DNA from 2 places in the Streptomyces sp. NPDC048191 genome. Region 1 is predicted to be linked to the other one. Evidence: riboswitches for the same ligand, from Rfam matches in the RefSeq annotation. Region 1 holds a riboswitch; the other holds the start of a gene.
What was found. A riboswitch is a leader RNA that binds a small molecule or an ion and turns the genes downstream of it on or off. The one in region 1 is predicted to bind glycine.
Positions count from the first base shown of each region.

Region 2: another riboswitch for glycine. It lies ahead of gcvP (aminomethyl-transferring glycine dehydrogenase); the one in region 1 lies ahead of gcvT (glycine cleavage system aminomethyltransferase GcvT).

Region 1 is NZ_JBEZMO010000008.1:15,430-23,287, reverse strand. Features, by position in the region: gene AB0D93_RS15585 (ABC transporter permease) at 1-448, opposite strand, end outside; gene AB0D93_RS15580 (enhanced serine sensitivity protein SseB C-terminal domain-containing protein) at 719-1,501, opposite strand; gene AB0D93_RS15575 (enhanced serine sensitivity protein SseB) at 1,737-2,528, opposite strand; gene AB0D93_RS15570 (AAA family ATPase) at 2,571-3,239, opposite strand; glycine riboswitch at 3,401-3,498, shown strand; gene gcvT (glycine cleavage system aminomethyltransferase GcvT) at 3,656-4,774, shown strand; gene gcvH (glycine cleavage system protein GcvH) at 4,884-5,261, shown strand; gene glyA (serine hydroxymethyltransferase) at 5,276-6,556, shown strand; gene AB0D93_RS15550 (L-serine ammonia-lyase) at 6,642-7,858, shown strand, end outside.
Region 2 is NZ_JBEZMO010000014.1:7,529-15,386, forward strand. Features, by position in the region: gene AB0D93_RS22585 (bifunctional nuclease family protein) at 1-458, shown strand, start outside; gene AB0D93_RS22590 (MerR family transcriptional regulator) at 687-1,370, shown strand; gene AB0D93_RS22595 (DNA polymerase IV) at 1,439-2,863, shown strand; gene AB0D93_RS22600 (PRC-barrel domain-containing protein) at 2,785-3,156, opposite strand; glycine riboswitch at 3,276-3,370, shown strand; gene gcvP (aminomethyl-transferring glycine dehydrogenase) at 3,544-6,429, shown strand; gene AB0D93_RS22610 (TOBE domain-containing protein) at 6,483-6,902, opposite strand; gene AB0D93_RS22615 (ABC transporter ATP-binding protein) at 6,931-7,858, opposite strand, start outside.

The DNA.
Region 1 (7,858 bases):
AGCCCGCCAGGATACCGAGGATGGTGCCCAGGATGACGGCCACCACGGCCGACAGGAAGCCGACGAGCAGCGAGATCCGGGCGCCGTAGAGGATGCGGGCGAAGATGTCGCGGCCGTTGACCGGCTCCACACCGAGCAGGTGGTCGCCGCTCATGCCGCCCAGGGATCCCTTGGGCGTGCTGAAGAGCGGGTCGATCAGGCTCTGGTGGTAGAGGTCCGGGTCCTGGCCCACGAGGTTCGTGATCACCGGCGCGAGCAGCGCGATCACGATGAGGAGGAGCACGACTATGCCGCCCGTGAGGGCGAGCTTGTCCCGCTTGAGGCGTTCCCAGGCGATCCGCCCCAGGGACCGGCCCTGAACGGCCTTCGCGTCGCCGGCCGCAACCGCCGCTTCCTCGGCCGCGCCCGGGGCCGCTTCCGCGGTCGGCTCGTGCAATGGTGCCGTCATTAGGCTGGGACCCCTCTCAACCGGCGGTAGCCGGCCCGCACTTGCCGCTGGTAGCGGCATCAAACAGTCCGTCGTACACAGGGGCGAACCCCTTGAAGGGGGAGTCTTCAACGCTTGCGCGATCAGCCGCCAGCCTTGACGGGGAATGGATGCGCAACCGTGATGCAAGCTGGCGTTTCCTGTTATCCGGACAAGCCGTTACGGCGACCGGACGGCCACTGGGGGTGAGGACCGCCGCGCGGGTAGGGCGGTATGCCCCATAAGCGCAGGTCAGTAGCCCCCGTGGACCGGCGGATAGCCGTACCCGGCGACGGGGGCCTGCGGCTGGGGGGAGGCCTGCAGCCGGGGCTGGGGCGCCGCGTGGGCCTCGCGGTCGTAGAAGGGGCGGGCGTTGGCCCGCATCCACATCACGACCGGGTCGTAGTCGTCGGTCATGGCGACCGTGGACACCGGCAGGCCCTCCGGGACCGCGCCCACGGACTGCTGCATCATCGCGCGCACCGAGTCCACCGCGGCCGGTGAGGTGTCGTAGACGTCCAGGCCGATGGCCAGGTACGGCGCCCCGAGCGCCGGCTGCACCCAGGCACGGCGCAGGGAGCGCAGGGCCGGGGTGCGGTGGGCGTTCTGCGCGAGGAGGGCGTAGAACTGCGAGATCTCGATGCCGGGCTCGGTCAGCCGGAGGGGTCCGGCGGGCTGGCGGTCCAGGCCCGTGGCGATACGGCGCAGGTCCAGCCAGGGGATGCCGAGGCCACCGCCGGGGGCGTGCGGGTTGAGCCAGAGGCCGTAGTGGTCCGGATAGAGGGTACGGGCGACATCGAGGCCGTCGACGACCTCGTACGACCTGTTCCAGCCGCTGGCCGACAGCTCCTGGGCGGAGGTGACGCACGGGGCGTACTGGAAGCCGTCGACCTCCATGTTCCCGTACTGGGCGTCCGGGGAGCCGGCCTGGCCGTGCCACAGGAGCATCCAGATCTGGCCGGAGGAGGGGACGGCGAGGGCGCGGAGCAGGGCCTCGTAGGCGTCGTAGCGGCCGGGGGTGACCTGGCGCAGCATGTGCTCGACGCTGCCGCTCACGCTGCCGCTCTGGCTGGCGCTCACCTGTCGTGCCCTTCTCTTCTTCGTGCCCCGCGTTTGGAGACAGCTTAAGCGCCCACCGGGTTGCCGCCTCGGGTACGTGCGCGGGTGCGGGTGCGTGGTGGGTTCTCGCGCCCCGCGGCGGAGCCGCATATCGGGCACGGCCCCGCGCCCCGGGGCCGGCCGCCCCCGTCGGCTTGCGGTGGCCGTGCTTCTAGTGACCGTACTGATAGAAGGGCCGGACGTTCGTCCTCAGCCAAGCGGCCACCGGGTCGTCCGTCACGTCCATGAGGACGAGGTTGACCGGCCACTTGACCGGGACTTTGCCGAGGGCCCTGCCCAGGGCCTGCATGGGCAGGGTGCGCAGGTCGCCCTCCCACTGGGAGAGTTCGACGCCGACGAACATCACCGGCTCGGCCGTCTCGACGGCGGCCAGGCAGCGGCGGGCGGCGAGGACCACACCGGTCCCGGCGAACTCGGCGGACGCGGCGGAGAGGAAGTCGACCGGGTCGTCCTGCCAGTCGGGCTCGAAGAGGCGGACCCGGCCGCCGGTGTTCGGACCGTCGAGCGGGGTACGGCCGGCCCGGCACAGCTCGGCCACCGCCTCGGGCGGGAGCGGGATGCCGACCAGCGCGTCGGGGTTCACCGCGATGCCGGCCTGCGGGGGCAGACCGCGGGCGAACTCCACGGCGGGGGCGATGGTGTACGCCATGTGCGGGCCGGCCGCCTGGCGCAGCTGTTCCTCGGAGCTGAACGCCGGGACGTACACCTGGCCGTCGATCTCCAGCGTGGGCAGGTCGAGCGGTCCGCTGTCCGGGCCGCCGCCGCTCGGCAGCGGGATCCACAGCAGGCTGCGGCCCAGCACCTCGATGATCCGGCCGGCCGCGGCGGGTATGCCGAGGGAGGCCGAGAGCACCTCCTCCAGTTCGTTGCCGGGCCAGCCGCCGTGCGGCTGGGGGTGCGCCTGTGCCGGGAAGTCCGCGGGAATGTCCGCCGGGAAGTCCATCTGCCTACCGCCTGCTGGGAACAACTGCTGTGACCATGAAGGCTAGCGGGTGGCCGTGACGGTTCCCCGCTCCGTGAAAGCGATCCGCCGCAGGGCGTCCGCCGCCGGCCGGTCCAGCAGGACCACCGAACCGCAGCCCGCGGGCGGCTTCCCCCGCTCGACCGCGCCGAGCAGCCGGGCGGTCGTACGGCGGTGGCGGCGGAAGGCGTAGCCGGAGACGCCGCGGCCGCGCTCGCGCTGGCCCTCGCGGGCGGTCTCGGGGGTGACGTCGAGCAGCAGCAGGTGGAGGGTGCCGCCGCGGCGGCGTGCCGCGCGGGCGAGCCAGGCACGCACCCAGGGCTGGGTGCCGCAGTCGTGCACGACGACGCCTTCGCCGGTGCGCAGGGCGCGGCGCAGGGCCGCGTAGTGGGCGAGGCGGACCAGGGGGCGGTAGATCGCGTAGGGGAGGAAGCGGGGCAGGCGGGCCGCGAAGCGGTCGCGGGTGTCCTGGGAGTCGAGGCGGGCGCCGGCGACCGCGCGGTGCATCAGGGTGGACTTGCCGCTGCCCGGCAGGCCGGTGATCACGGCCAGGTCGCCGGGGCCGAAGACCAGGGCGCGCGGGCTGCGGCCGGCGCGGTCGCGCAGGTCCCGGACGAGCGGGGCCGGGGCGCGGCGTTGCCTCGGCACGGCGATGCCGGTGGTGACGGTGGCGTACCCCGGGGTCCTGTTCACGTGATCGTCCTCCCCTGTCGGCCCGGTAATCCTCGTTTCCGCTGCGCGCAAAGAGAAGGTAATGGACGGTGTCGGCGGCCGGGTCCGCGTCCTGCCACAGGTCGGTTACAAAAGCCCGCTCGCCGTGCAATGATGTGGCCGCCAACTGCATACCGGCCGCTTGAATCCGCGCGGGAGAGTTCCCAGCAGCCTTCGCTGGGACGCCGAAGGAGCAAGTCCCTCCCTTGAATCTCTCAGGCCCCGTTACCGCGCGGGCGAGGCACATCTGAAAAGCGGGCCGCTGCGTCAGTGGCTCCACCCAAGGTGCAAGCCGCGATCGTCCCTGTGGCGGTCCTGGCGAACCTCTCAGGTTCCGATGACAGATGGGGAGGAACGTTCCTCGCCCGTCCTGTCTTTCCCTGGGAGACGACCGACCGATGAGCAGTACCGAACTCCGTCACACCGCGCTCGATGCCCTGCATCGCTCGCTCGGTGCGACGATGACCGACTTCGCCGGCTGGGACATGCCGCTGCGCTACGGCTCCGAGCGCGACGAGCACCTCGCGGTGCGGACGAAGGCGGGCCTCTTCGACCTCTCCCACATGGGCGAGATCACCGTCACCGGCGCCGGTGCGGCCGCCCTCCTGAACTTCGCCCTGGTCGGCAACATCGCCTCCGTCGGCGTCGGCCGCGCCCGCTACACCATGATCTGCCGGGCCGACGGCGGCATCCTGGACGACCTGATCGTCTACCGGCTCGCCGAGACCGAGTACATGGTGGTCGCCAACGCCTCCAACGCCCAGGTGGTGCTGGACGCGCTGACCGAGCGCGCCGCCGGTTTCGACGCCGAGGTCCGCGACGACCGGGACGCCTACGCGCTGATCGCCGTCCAGGGCCCCGAGTCGCCCGGCATCCTGAAGTCCCTGACCGACGCCGACCTCGACGGCCTGAAGTACTACGCCGGGCTGCCTGGCACGGTGGCCGGCGTCCCGGCCCTGATCGCCCGCACCGGCTACACCGGCGAGGACGGCTTCGAACTGTTCGTGAGGCCCGGGCACGCCGTGGAGCTGTGGCAGGCGCTGACCAAGGCCGGCGAGGGCGTCGGTCTGGTCCCGTGCGGGCTGTCCTGCCGCGACACCCTGCGCCTGGAGGCGGGCATGCCGCTGTACGGGCACGAGCTGACCACCTCGCTCACCCCCTTCGACGCCGGGCTCGGCCGGGTGGTGAAGTTCGAGAAGGAGGGCGACTTCGTGGGCCGCGAGGCGCTCACCGAGGCGGCCGCCAAGGCTCAGGAGAACCCGCCGCGGGTCCTCGTCGGGCTGATCGCCGAGGGCCGCCGGGTCCCGCGCGCCGGGTACGCCGTCGTCGCCGGCGGCGAGGTGATCGGCGAGGTCACCTCCGGTGCCCCCTCCCCCACCCTGGGCAAGCCGATCGCCATGGCCTACGTCGACGCGGCGCACGCGGCGCCGGGCACCGAGGGTGTCGGCGTGGACATCCGGGGCAGCCACGAGCCGTACGAGGTCGTGGCGCTGCCGTTCTACAAGCGCCAGAAGTAGACACTGGGCGCACTCGCGCTGTGACCCCGCGCACGTTCGCGGCACTCACCAGCGGTTTCAGCAGTCCCCCCGTCACCAGCACTTTCCCGCGTACAGGAGAATTCAGGCCATGAGCAACCCCCAGCAGCTGCGCTACAGCAAGGAGCACGAGTGGCTGTCGGCCGCCGAGGACGGCGTGTCGACGGTCGGCATCACGGAGCACGCGGCCAACGCGCTCGGCGATGTCGTCTTCGTCCAGCTCCCCGAGGTCGGCTCCACGGTGTCCGCGGGCGAGACCTGCGGCGAGCTGGAGTCCACCAAGTCGGTCTCCGACCTGTACTCGCCGGTCACCGGTGAGGTCACCGAGGTCAACGAGAACGTCGTCGACGACCCGTCGCTGGTGAACTCGGCCCCCTTCGAGGGCGGCTGGCTGTTCAAGGTGCGCGTCTCGGAGGAGCCGGCCGACCTGCTCTCCGCCGACGAGTACACCGAGTTTTCCGGCAGCTGAGGAGCCGTAGCCGCATGACCGTCCTGAACACGTCCCTGCACGAGCTGGACCCGGAGATCGCCGCCGCGGTCGACGCCGAGCTCCGCCGCCAGCAGTCCACGCTGGAGATGATCGCCTCCGAGAACTTCGCGCCGCTCGCGGTCATGGAGGCGCAGGGCTCGGTGCTGACCAACAAGTACGCCGAGGGCTACCCGGGCCGCCGCTACTACGGCGGCTGCGAGCACGTCGACGTCGCCGAGCAGATCGCGATCGACCGGATCAAGGAACTGTTCGGCGCCGAGTACGCCAACGTCCAGCCCCACTCCGGCGCCTCCGCCAACCAGGCGGCCCTGTTCGCGCTGGCCCAGCCCGGGGACACCATCCTCGGCCTGGACCTCGCCCACGGCGGCCACCTGACCCACGGCATGCGCCTGAACTTCTCGGGCAAGCAGTTCAACGTGGTCGCCTACCACGTGGACGCCGAGACCGGCCTGGTCGACATGGCCGAGGTCGAGCGGCTCGCCAAGGAGCACCGGCCGAAGGTGATCATCGCGGGCTGGTCGGCGTACCCCCGCCAGCTGGACTTCGCCGCCTTCCGCCGGATCGCGGACGAGGCCGGGGCCTACCTGTGGGTCGACATGGCGCACTTCGCGGGCCTGGTCGCGGCCGGGCTGCACCCGAACCCGGTCGAGTACGCGGACGTGGTGACCTCCACGACCCACAAGACCCTGGGCGGCCCGCGCGGCGGCATCATCCTGGCGAAGAAGGACTTCGCGAAGAAGCTGAACTCGTCCGTCTTCCCGGGCTTCCAGGGCGGCCCGCTGGAGCACGTGATCGCGGCGAAGGCGGTCTCCTTCAAGGTCGCCGCCGGCGAGGACTTCAAGGAGCGCCAGCGTCGTACAGTGGAGGGCGCGCGCATCCTGGCCGAGCGCCTGACGGCGGCCGACGCCCGCGAGGCCGGTGTGAACGTCCTGTCCGGCGGCACGGACGTCCACCTGATCCTCGTGGACCTGCGCGAGTCCGAGCTGGACGGCCAGCAGGCCGAGGACCGCCTCCACGAGGTCGGCATCACGGTCAACCGCAACGCCGTCCCGAACGACCCGCGGCCCCCGATGGTCACCTCGGGCCTCAGGATCGGCACGCCCGCCCTCGCGACCCGCGGCTTCACCGCCGAGGACTTCGCCGAGGTCGCGGACGTGATCGCCGAGACGCTGAAGGCGCCGTCCCCCTTCGGGGGCGCCGACGCCGAGGCCCTCAAGGCGCGCGTGACGGCGCTCGCCGACAAGCACCCGCTGTACCCGGGTCTGAACAAGTAGACCCGGACAGGCAAGTCCCCCGGTGGGGCACCCGACGGATGATCCCCGAGGGTGCCCCGCCACCCCCTGTTCTTGAGGAGTGACCGTGGCCATCTCGGTCTTCGACCTGTTCTCGATCGGCATCGGCCCGTCCAGCTCCCACACGGTCGGCCCGATGCGGGCGGCGCGGATGTTCGCCCGCCGGCTGCGCAACGAGGATCTGCTGGCCTCGGTGGCCTCCCTCCGTTGCGAGCTGTACGGCTCCCTGGGCGCGACCGGCCACGGTCACGGCACCCCGAAGGCGGTCCTGCTCGGCCTGGAGGGCGCCTCCCCGCGCACGGTGGACGTGGAGACGGCGGACGCGCGGGTGGAGAGGATCAAGGAGGCGGGCCGCATCCGCCTCCTCGACGAGCACGAGATCCCGTTCTCCTTCGACGACGACCTGGTCCTGCACCGCCGCAAGGCCCTGCCGTACCACGCCAACGGCATGACGATATGGGCGTACGACGGCACCGGCGCCGAACTGCTGTCGAAGACGTACTACTCGGTCGGCGGCGGCTTCGTCGTGGACGAGGACGCGGTCGGCGCGGACCGGATCAAGCTGGACGACACGGTCCTGAAGTACCCCTTCCGCACGGGCGACGAGCTGCTGCGCCTGACGAAGGAGACGGGCCTGTCGATCTCCTCCCTGATGCTGGAGAACGAGCGGGCCTGGCGCACGGAGGAGGAGATCCGGGCCGGTCTGCTGGAGATCTGGCGGGTGATGCGCGAGTGCGTCGCCCGTGGCATGTCCCGCGAGGGCATCCTGCCGGGCGGTCTGAAGGTCCGCCGCCGTGCGGCCGTCTCCGCGCGCCAACTGCGCGCGGAGGGCGATCCGTTGGCGCACGCCATGGAGTGGATCACGCTCTACGCGATGGCGGTGAACGAGGAGAACGCGGCGGGCGGCCGGGTCGTCACGGCCCCGACGAACGGCGCCGCCGGCATCATCCCGGCCGTCCTGCACTACTACATCAACTTCGTGCCGGGCGCCGACGAGGACGGCGTGGTGCGCTTCCTGCTGGCGGCCGGCGCGATCGGCATGCTCTTCAAGGAGAACGCCTCCATCTCCGGCGCCGAGGTCGGCTGCCAGGGCGAGGTCGGCTCCGCCTGCTCGATGGCCGCGGGCGCGCTGGCCGAGGTCCTCGGCGGCTCCCCGGAGCAGGTCGAGAACGCCGCCGAGATCGGCATGGAGCACAACCTCGGCCTGACCTGCGACCCGGTCGGCGGCCTGGTGCAGATCCCGTGCATCGAGCGCAACGGCATGGCCGCGGTCAAGGCGGTCAC
Region 2 (7,858 bases), on a different contig from region 1:
TCGTAGGTGTCCGGGTCGAAATGCCCTCCAACCAACCGATCGTGCTCCTGCGCGAAGTGGGAGGCGACCGTTACCTCCCCATCTGGATCGGGCCGGGGGAGGCGACGGCGATCGCGTTCGCCCAGCAGGGCATGGCCCCCGCCAGGCCGCTGACCCACGACCTGTTCAAGGACGTGCTGGAGGCCGTTGGCCAGGAGCTGACCGAAGTACGCATCACCGATCTGCGGGAAGGCGTCTTCTACGCGGAGCTGGTCTTCGCCAGCGGGGTCGAGGTCAGCGCCCGTCCCTCCGACGCCATAGCGCTGGCCCTGCGCACCGGGACGCCGATCTACGGCAGTGACACGGTGCTGGACGACGCCGGCATCGCCATTCCGGACGAGCAGGAGGACGAGGTCGAGAAGTTCCGCGAGTTCCTCGACCAGATCTCGCCCGAGGACTTCGGTACGAGCAACCAGTGACGGCGACGGCCGGTGGGTGTCGACGGCCCCGCGCACGGGCAATTGCCACCGGCCAGTGAGAGCGTCCTACGGCTTCCCGTCGGCGCATTCGGCTAGCCTTTCCCCGCGGTGGGACACGGGAAACCACTCCTAGGGTGATTATCACTCGGCGTGCCGAGTGTGGCGATCGTTGACGCACCCCTGGTGACTGCCTACCGTCGTGAAGGCAGGTCAAGGACGGAGGTCGGCGTGAGAACCAGCGGCGACGGTACGGCTGGGGGTGCCCCCGGACGCGGGTTCGGGGAGAGCGGTCCGTACCCTCCCCCGAGCTCTCAGCTGTGTTCGAACAGGGCGTACCCCCCATCGAGCAGCGCGGTCGGTCACGCTCCGCAGCGGCCGACGGTGGTTCCGAACGGCGGAGGGGCGGCGTCCATGGCGTCGGAACAGATCGGCTATCGCGGGCCGACGGCCTGCGCGGCCGCGGGCATCACGTACCGGCAGCTCGACTACTGGGCGCGCACCGGGCTGGTCGAGCCCAGTGTGCGGCCCGCCTACGGGTCGGGCACGCAGCGGCTGTACAGCTTCCGGGACGTGGTCGTCCTGAAGATCGTGAAGCGGTTTCTGGACACCGGGGTCTCGCTGCAGAACATCCGTACGGCCGTGCAGCACCTCAGGGAACGCGGTTTCCGTGACCTGGAGCGCATGACCCTGATGAGCGACGGTGCCACGGTGTACGAGTGCACCTCGCCGGACGAGGTCCACGCCCTGCTCCAGGGCGGTCAGGGCATCTTCGGGATCGCCGTCGGCGTGGTGTGGCGGGATGTGGAGAGCGCGCTCTCCCAGCTGCACGGCGAGCGCATCGACACCGGCGAGACCCTCGTCGGGCACAACCCGGCGGACGAGCTGGCGCGGCGCCGAAACCGGGCGGTCTGAAGGCCTGCGTCCGACACCGGCCCGCCCGCGGCCGGGCATTGTCAGTGCCGTGGTGCAGCATCGGAGTTGTGAGAAACGCGCCCACGATCCTGCATCTCGACATGGATGCCTTCTACGCCTCGGTGGAGCAGGCATCCAAGCCGAGCCTGCGCGGGAAGGCGGTCGTCGTGGGTGGCCTCGGACCGCGCGGGGTGGTGGCCACCGCGTCGTACGAGGCACGTGCCTTCGGGGTGCACTCGGCGATGCCCATGGCCCAGGCGCGCCGGCTGGCACCGAACGCCGCGTATCTGGTGCCGCGCTTCACCGTGTACCGGGAGATCAGCGAGCAGGTGATGGCGCTGCTGCGGGAGCTGTCGCCGCTGGTGGAGCCGCTCAGCCTGGACGAGGCGTTCGTGGATCTGGAGGCCGGCGGGACGGCCTGGGACGAGGGCTCGGCGCGGCTGACCGGGACCAGGCTGCGCGCGGACATCCGGGCGGTCACGGGACTCACCGGATCGGTCGGACTCGCCGCGTCCAAGATGCTCGCCAAGATCGCCTCCGAGCAGGCCAAGCCGGACGGTCTGGTGGTCATCGAGCCGGGTACCGAGCGCGCGCTGCTGGAGCCGATGCCGGTGCGGACGCTGCCCGGGGTCGGGCCGGCCACCGGGGACCATCTGCGCAGAGCCGGGATAGCCACCGTCGGGGAGCTGGCGGAGGCGGGTGAGGACGAGCTGGTGCGGCTGCTCGGCAAGGCCCATGGGCACGCGCTGTACGCCATGGCCCTGGCCCACGACGAGCGGCCGGTGGTGGCCGAGCGCGAGGCCAAGTCGGTGTCGGTGGAGGACACCTACGACGTGGACATCCACGACCGGCTGCGGATCGGAATGGAGGTGCAGCGGCTCGCCGACCGGTGCGTGGGGCGGCTGCGCGGGGCCGGGCTGTCGGGTCGGACCATCGTGCTGAAGGTGCGCAGGTACGACTTCTCGACCCTGACCCGCTCCGAGACGCTCAGAGGGCCCACGGACGATCCGGCGGTCGTGCGGGAGGCGGCCGCGCGGCTGCTGGACTCCGTGGACACCACGGGCGGGGTCCGGCTGCTCGGGGTGGGCGTCTCCGGGCTCGCCGACTACACCCAGGAGGACCTGTTCGCGCAGGCCTCGCCAGTGCCTCCGGCGGAGGAGCCGGAGAGGGTCGAGGGTGAGGCCGTCGTGGCGTTGCCGGAGCCCGTGGAACGCCGGTGGCGCGCTGGGCAGGACGTCAGACACGCGGAGTACGGACACGGGTGGGTGCAGGGGAGTGGGCTCGGGCGGGTGACCGTGCGGTTCGAGACGCCGCAGTCGCCTCCGGGGAGGGTGCGGACGTTCTTCGTCGATGATCCTGCGCTGGAGTCTGCTGATCCGTTGCCGTTGGTGTCGGAGGCGGAGGAATTCGGCGCTCAGGCCTCCTCCGACCCCGCCAGCTTGCCGAAGTCGTGGTCCGGTACGGACGGGGGTGCGGCCACGTCCAAGCCGTAGTGGTGGTACAGCTGCAGTTCCTGCTCGGGGGAGAGGTGCCGGCCCACGCCGAAGTCGGGGGCGTCCTTGATCAGGGCGCGCTCGAAGGGGACGTGGAGGGCGCCCTCGACGAGCTCGCTCGGCTCCAGGGGGACGAAGGCGTCGCGGGAGAACAGGCCGGTGCGTATCGCCGCCCACTCGGGCACGCCGGTCGCGTCGTCGAGATACACCTCGTCGATGGTGCCGATCTTGGTGCCGTTGCGGTCGAACGCCTTGCGGCCGATCAGGTTGCGCGGATCGATCTCGGTCTGCACGGGCCCTCTCCCTCCACTTGGTCGCAACTCATCCGTAAGCACTACGAAAGAGCACATTCAGGGCGGCGGCCACTCGAGGGCCCGGGCGTTGACCCCGCTGGTAGGCTGACAGCGGCTGCTGACCCCGTGCGGGAGAGTCCTCCGACCACCTCGGAGGCGCCGAAGGAGCAAATCCTCCCCGGAATCTCTCAGGCCCACGTACCGCACGGACGAGGTCACTCTGGAAAGCAGGGCGGGTGTCGACGGCTCCCGCTCTCACCGACGGTGAAAGCCGGGACCCTCGGGCCCCGGTGAAGCTCTCAGGTTGAGATGACAGAGGGGGAGGCCGTCGGGGCACCCACACCGTGGTGCCCTTCGAAGGTCGCGTCAGACCAGGAGGCCTCCGCAATGACCGCCCACCGCCTTCCGCTCTCGGAACTCGAAGCGGGCATCCCCTTCGAGCAGCGCCACATCGGGCCCGACCAGGAGGCGCGGGCCAAGATGCTCGCGCACGTCGGCTACGGCTCGCTGGACGAGCTGACCGCCGCGGCGGTCCCGGATGTGATCAAGAACGCCGACGCCCTCGACCTGCCGGGCGGCCGCACCGAGGCCGAGGTGCTCGCCGAGCTGCGCTCGCTCGCCGACCGCAACCAGGTCCTGGACTCCATGATCGGCCTCGGCTACTACGGCACCTTCACCCCGCCGGTCATCCTGCGCAACGTCATGGAGAACCCGGCCTGGTACACGGCCTACACGCCGTACCAGCCGGAGATCTCCCAGGGCCGGCTCGAGGCGCTGCTGAACTTCCAGACCGTGGTCGCCGACCTCACCGGGCTGCCCACCTCCGGTGCCTCCCTCCTCGACGAGGGCACGGCCGCCGCCGAGGCCATGGCCCTGTCGCGGCGCATGGGCAAGAACAAGAAGGGTCTGTTCCTGGTCGACGCGGACGCGCTGCCGCAGACCATAGCGGTCATCCAGACCCGCGCCGAGCCGACCGGCGTCGAGGTCGTCGTCGCCGACCTCAGCGACGGCATTCCGGCCGAGGTCGCCGAGCGCGAGATCAACGGCGTGCTGATCCAGTACCCGGGCGCCTCCGGTGCCGTACGGGACATCAAGCCGCTCGTCGACCAGGCGCACGAGCTGGGTGCGCTGGTCACCGTCGCCGCCGACCTGCTCGCGCTGACGCTGCTGACCTCGCCGGGCGAGCTGGGCGCGGACATCGCGGTCGGTACCACCCAGCGCTTCGGCGTGCCGATGGGCTTCGGCGGTCCGCACGCCGGCTACATGGCCGTGCACGAGAAGTTCGCGCGCAGCCTGCCCGGCCGGCTCGTCGGCGTCTCCGTCGACGCGGACGGGAACAAGGCCTACCGGCTCGCCCTGCAGACCCGTGAGCAGCACATCCGCCGGGAGAAGGCGACCAGCAACATCTGCACCGCGCAGGTGCTGCTCGCCGTGATGGCCGGCATGTACGCGGTCTACCACGGTCCGGAGGGGCTGCAGACCATCGCCCGGCGGACGCACCGGTACGCCACCATCCTCGCCGAGGGGCTGAAGGCCGGTGGCGTCGAGATCGTCCACGGCGCCTACTTCGACACCCTCACCGCGCGTGTGCCCGGCAAAGCCGCCGAGATCGTCGCCGCCGCCCGGCGAAACGGGGTCAACCTCCACCTGGTCGACGCCGACCATGTCTCCCTGGCCTGCGACGAGACCACCAAGCGGGCCCAGCTGGCCGCCGTGTGGTCCGCCTTCGGCGTCGAGGGCGACATCGAGGCGCTGGACGCGACCGCCGAGGACACCCTCCCCGAGTCGCTGCTGCGCACCGACACGTACCTCACCCACCCGGTCTTCCACCAGCACCGCTCCGAGACCGCGATGCTGCGCTACCTGCGCAAGCTGGCCGACCGCGACTACGCGCTCGACCGCGGCATGATCCCGCTGGGCTCCTGCACCATGAAGCTCAACGCGACCACGGAGATGGAGCCGGTCACCTGGCCGGAGTTCGGCCAGCTGCACCCCTTCGTGCCGGCCGAGCAGGCGCAGGGATACCTGACGCTCATCCGCGAGCTGGAGGAACGTCTCGCCGAGGTCACCGGCTACGACAAGGTCTCCCTGCAGCCGAACGCTGGCTCGCAGGGCGAGCTGGCCGGCCTGCTCGCCGTACGCGGGTACCACCGCGCCAACGGCGACGAGCAGCGCACCGTTTGCCTGATCCCGTCCTCCGCGCACGGCACCAACGCGGCCAGCGCCGTGATGGCCGGCATGAAGGTCGTCGTCGTCAGGACCGCCGAGGACGGCGAGATCGACATCGCGGACCTGCGGGCGAAGATCGAGCAGTACCGCGACGAGCTGGCGGTGCTGATGATCACCTACCCGTCGACGCACGGTGTGTTCGAGGAGCACGTCGCCGACATCTGCGCCCAGGTGCACGACGCCGGCGGCCAGGTGTACGTCGACGGCGCCAACCTCAACGCCCTGGTCGGCCTCGCCAAGCCGGGCCACTTCGGCGGTGACGTCTCGCACCTGAACCTGCACAAGACCTTCTGCATCCCGCACGGCGGTGGCGGCCCCGGCGTCGGCCCGGTCGCGGTCCGCGAGCACCTCGCGCCGCACCTGCCGAACCACCCGCTGCAGCCGGCCGCGGGCCCGGAGACCGGCGTCGGCCCGATCTCGGCCGCTCCCTGGGGCTCCGCGGGCATCCTGCCGATCTCCTGGGCGTACGTCCGGCTGATGGGCGGCGAGGGCCTGAAGCGGGCCACGCAGGTGGCCGTGCTCTCCGCGAACTACGTCGCCAAGCGCCTGGAGCCGCACTACCCGGTGCTCTACACCGGTCCCGGCAACCTGGTCGCGCACGAGTGCATCATCGACCTGCGGCCGCTGACCAAGGCGACCGGCGTCAGCGTGGACGACGTGGCCAAGCGCCTGATCGACTACGGCTTCCACGCGCCGACCATGTCCTTCCCGGTGGCCGGCACGCTGATGATCGAGCCGACCGAGTCGGAGGACATCGGCGAGCTGGACCGGTTCTGCGACGCGATGATCGCCATCCGCGCGGAGATCGAGAAGGTCGGCGCGGGCGAGTGGCCGGCGGAGGACAACCCGCTGCGCGGTGCCCCGCACACCGCGGCCGCGCTCGGCGGTGAGTGGAAGCACTCCTACAGCCGCGAGGAGGCCGTCTTCCCGGCCGGCGTCTCGGCCGCCGACAAGTACTGGCCGCCGGTGCGCCGTATCGACCAGGCTTTCGGCGACCGCAACCTGGTCTGCTCCTGCCCGCCGCTGGACGCGTACGAGGACTGAGCAAACGGTGCGGCGAGGGCCCCGTCCGGTTTCCGGGCGGGGCCCTCGCCATGTCATGCCGTCGCCAGGGACACCTCGGTCGCCTTGATGAGGGCGACCACGTCGGAGCCGACGAAGAGGCCGAGGTCCTCGACCGCGTCCTTGGTGATCGCCGCGGTCAGTTCGCCGCCGTCGACGGAGATCCGGACGGAGGCCATGACGGCGCCTGTGGTGAGGCCGGTGACCGCGCCGGGGATCTGGTTGCGGATCGACAGGCCCTGGACCCGTTGCGTGGCCAGGGAGACCTCGGTCGACTTGACCAGGGCGCGGACGGCCGACCCGGGGGCGAGGGCCAGGTCCTCGGCGGACTCCTCGGTGATGGCCGCCATGAGGCTCTGGCCGCCCTCCAGACGGAGGCCGACGGTGGCCATGGCCTCGCCGTGGTGGACCTCGGTGACGGTGCCGGGGAGCTGGTTGCGGATGCTCAGGGTCATGAGCAGCCACGGTAGAACGTCCGCCCGGTCAGGCCGGGTATGCGTGCGTCTGCGTCGCTTTGACCGTAGCCCAGACGGCAGCGCCCGGGTGCAGCTCCAGTTCGGCCGCGGCGCCCGTGGTGAGGTCGGCGGCGAGGGGGAGCTCGCCGCCGAGGTCGGCGCGGATCAGGTCGCCGTGCGTCTCCAGGCCGGCCACCTCGCAGCGCCAGAGGTTACGGGCGCTGGCGCCGGTGGGCCGGTCCCGGAAGAGGGTGACGGCGCCGGGCGGGAACGCCACGAAAACCGGACCCGACAGGTCTTCGGTGGTGGTGATCGAGGGTCCCGCGTCGAGTCGTACCGTATGCCCCTGCGCCCGGCCGCGGTAGAGGTTGAGTCCGACGAGCTGGGCGATGTAGTCGGTGCGTGGATGACGGGCGATGTCGGCGGGGCCGCCCTCCTGGACGACCTGCCCGTGCTCTACGACGACCAGGCGGTCCGCGAGCACCATCGCGTCCAGCGGGTCGTGCGTGACCAGGACGGCGACCGCCTCGAACTCGGCCAGGTGGCGGCGCAGTTGGGCGCGGACCTCCAGGCGGGTGCGGGCGTCCAGCGCGGCCAGTGGCTCGTCCAGGAGCAGCAGCCGGGGGTGGGTGGCGAGGGCCCGGGCGAGGGCCACGCGCTGGGCCTGCCCGCCGGAGAGGCGGCGGGGCCTGGCACCCGCGTGGCCGGCGAGGCCCATCCGGTCCAGCCACGCGGCGGCCTGGGCGCGCGCCTCGGCCTTGGACACACCCTGGCAGCGCGGCCCGAACGCCACGTTGTCCAGCGCGGACAGATGAGGGAAGAGCAGATAGTCCTGGAAGACCACGCCGACCGGGCGGGACTCCGGGGGAGTGTGCTCCAGTGCGGCGCCGTCCAGGCGCAGATGACCGTCGGTGAGCGGGACGAGCCCGGCCAGGGCACGCAGGGCGGTGGTCTTG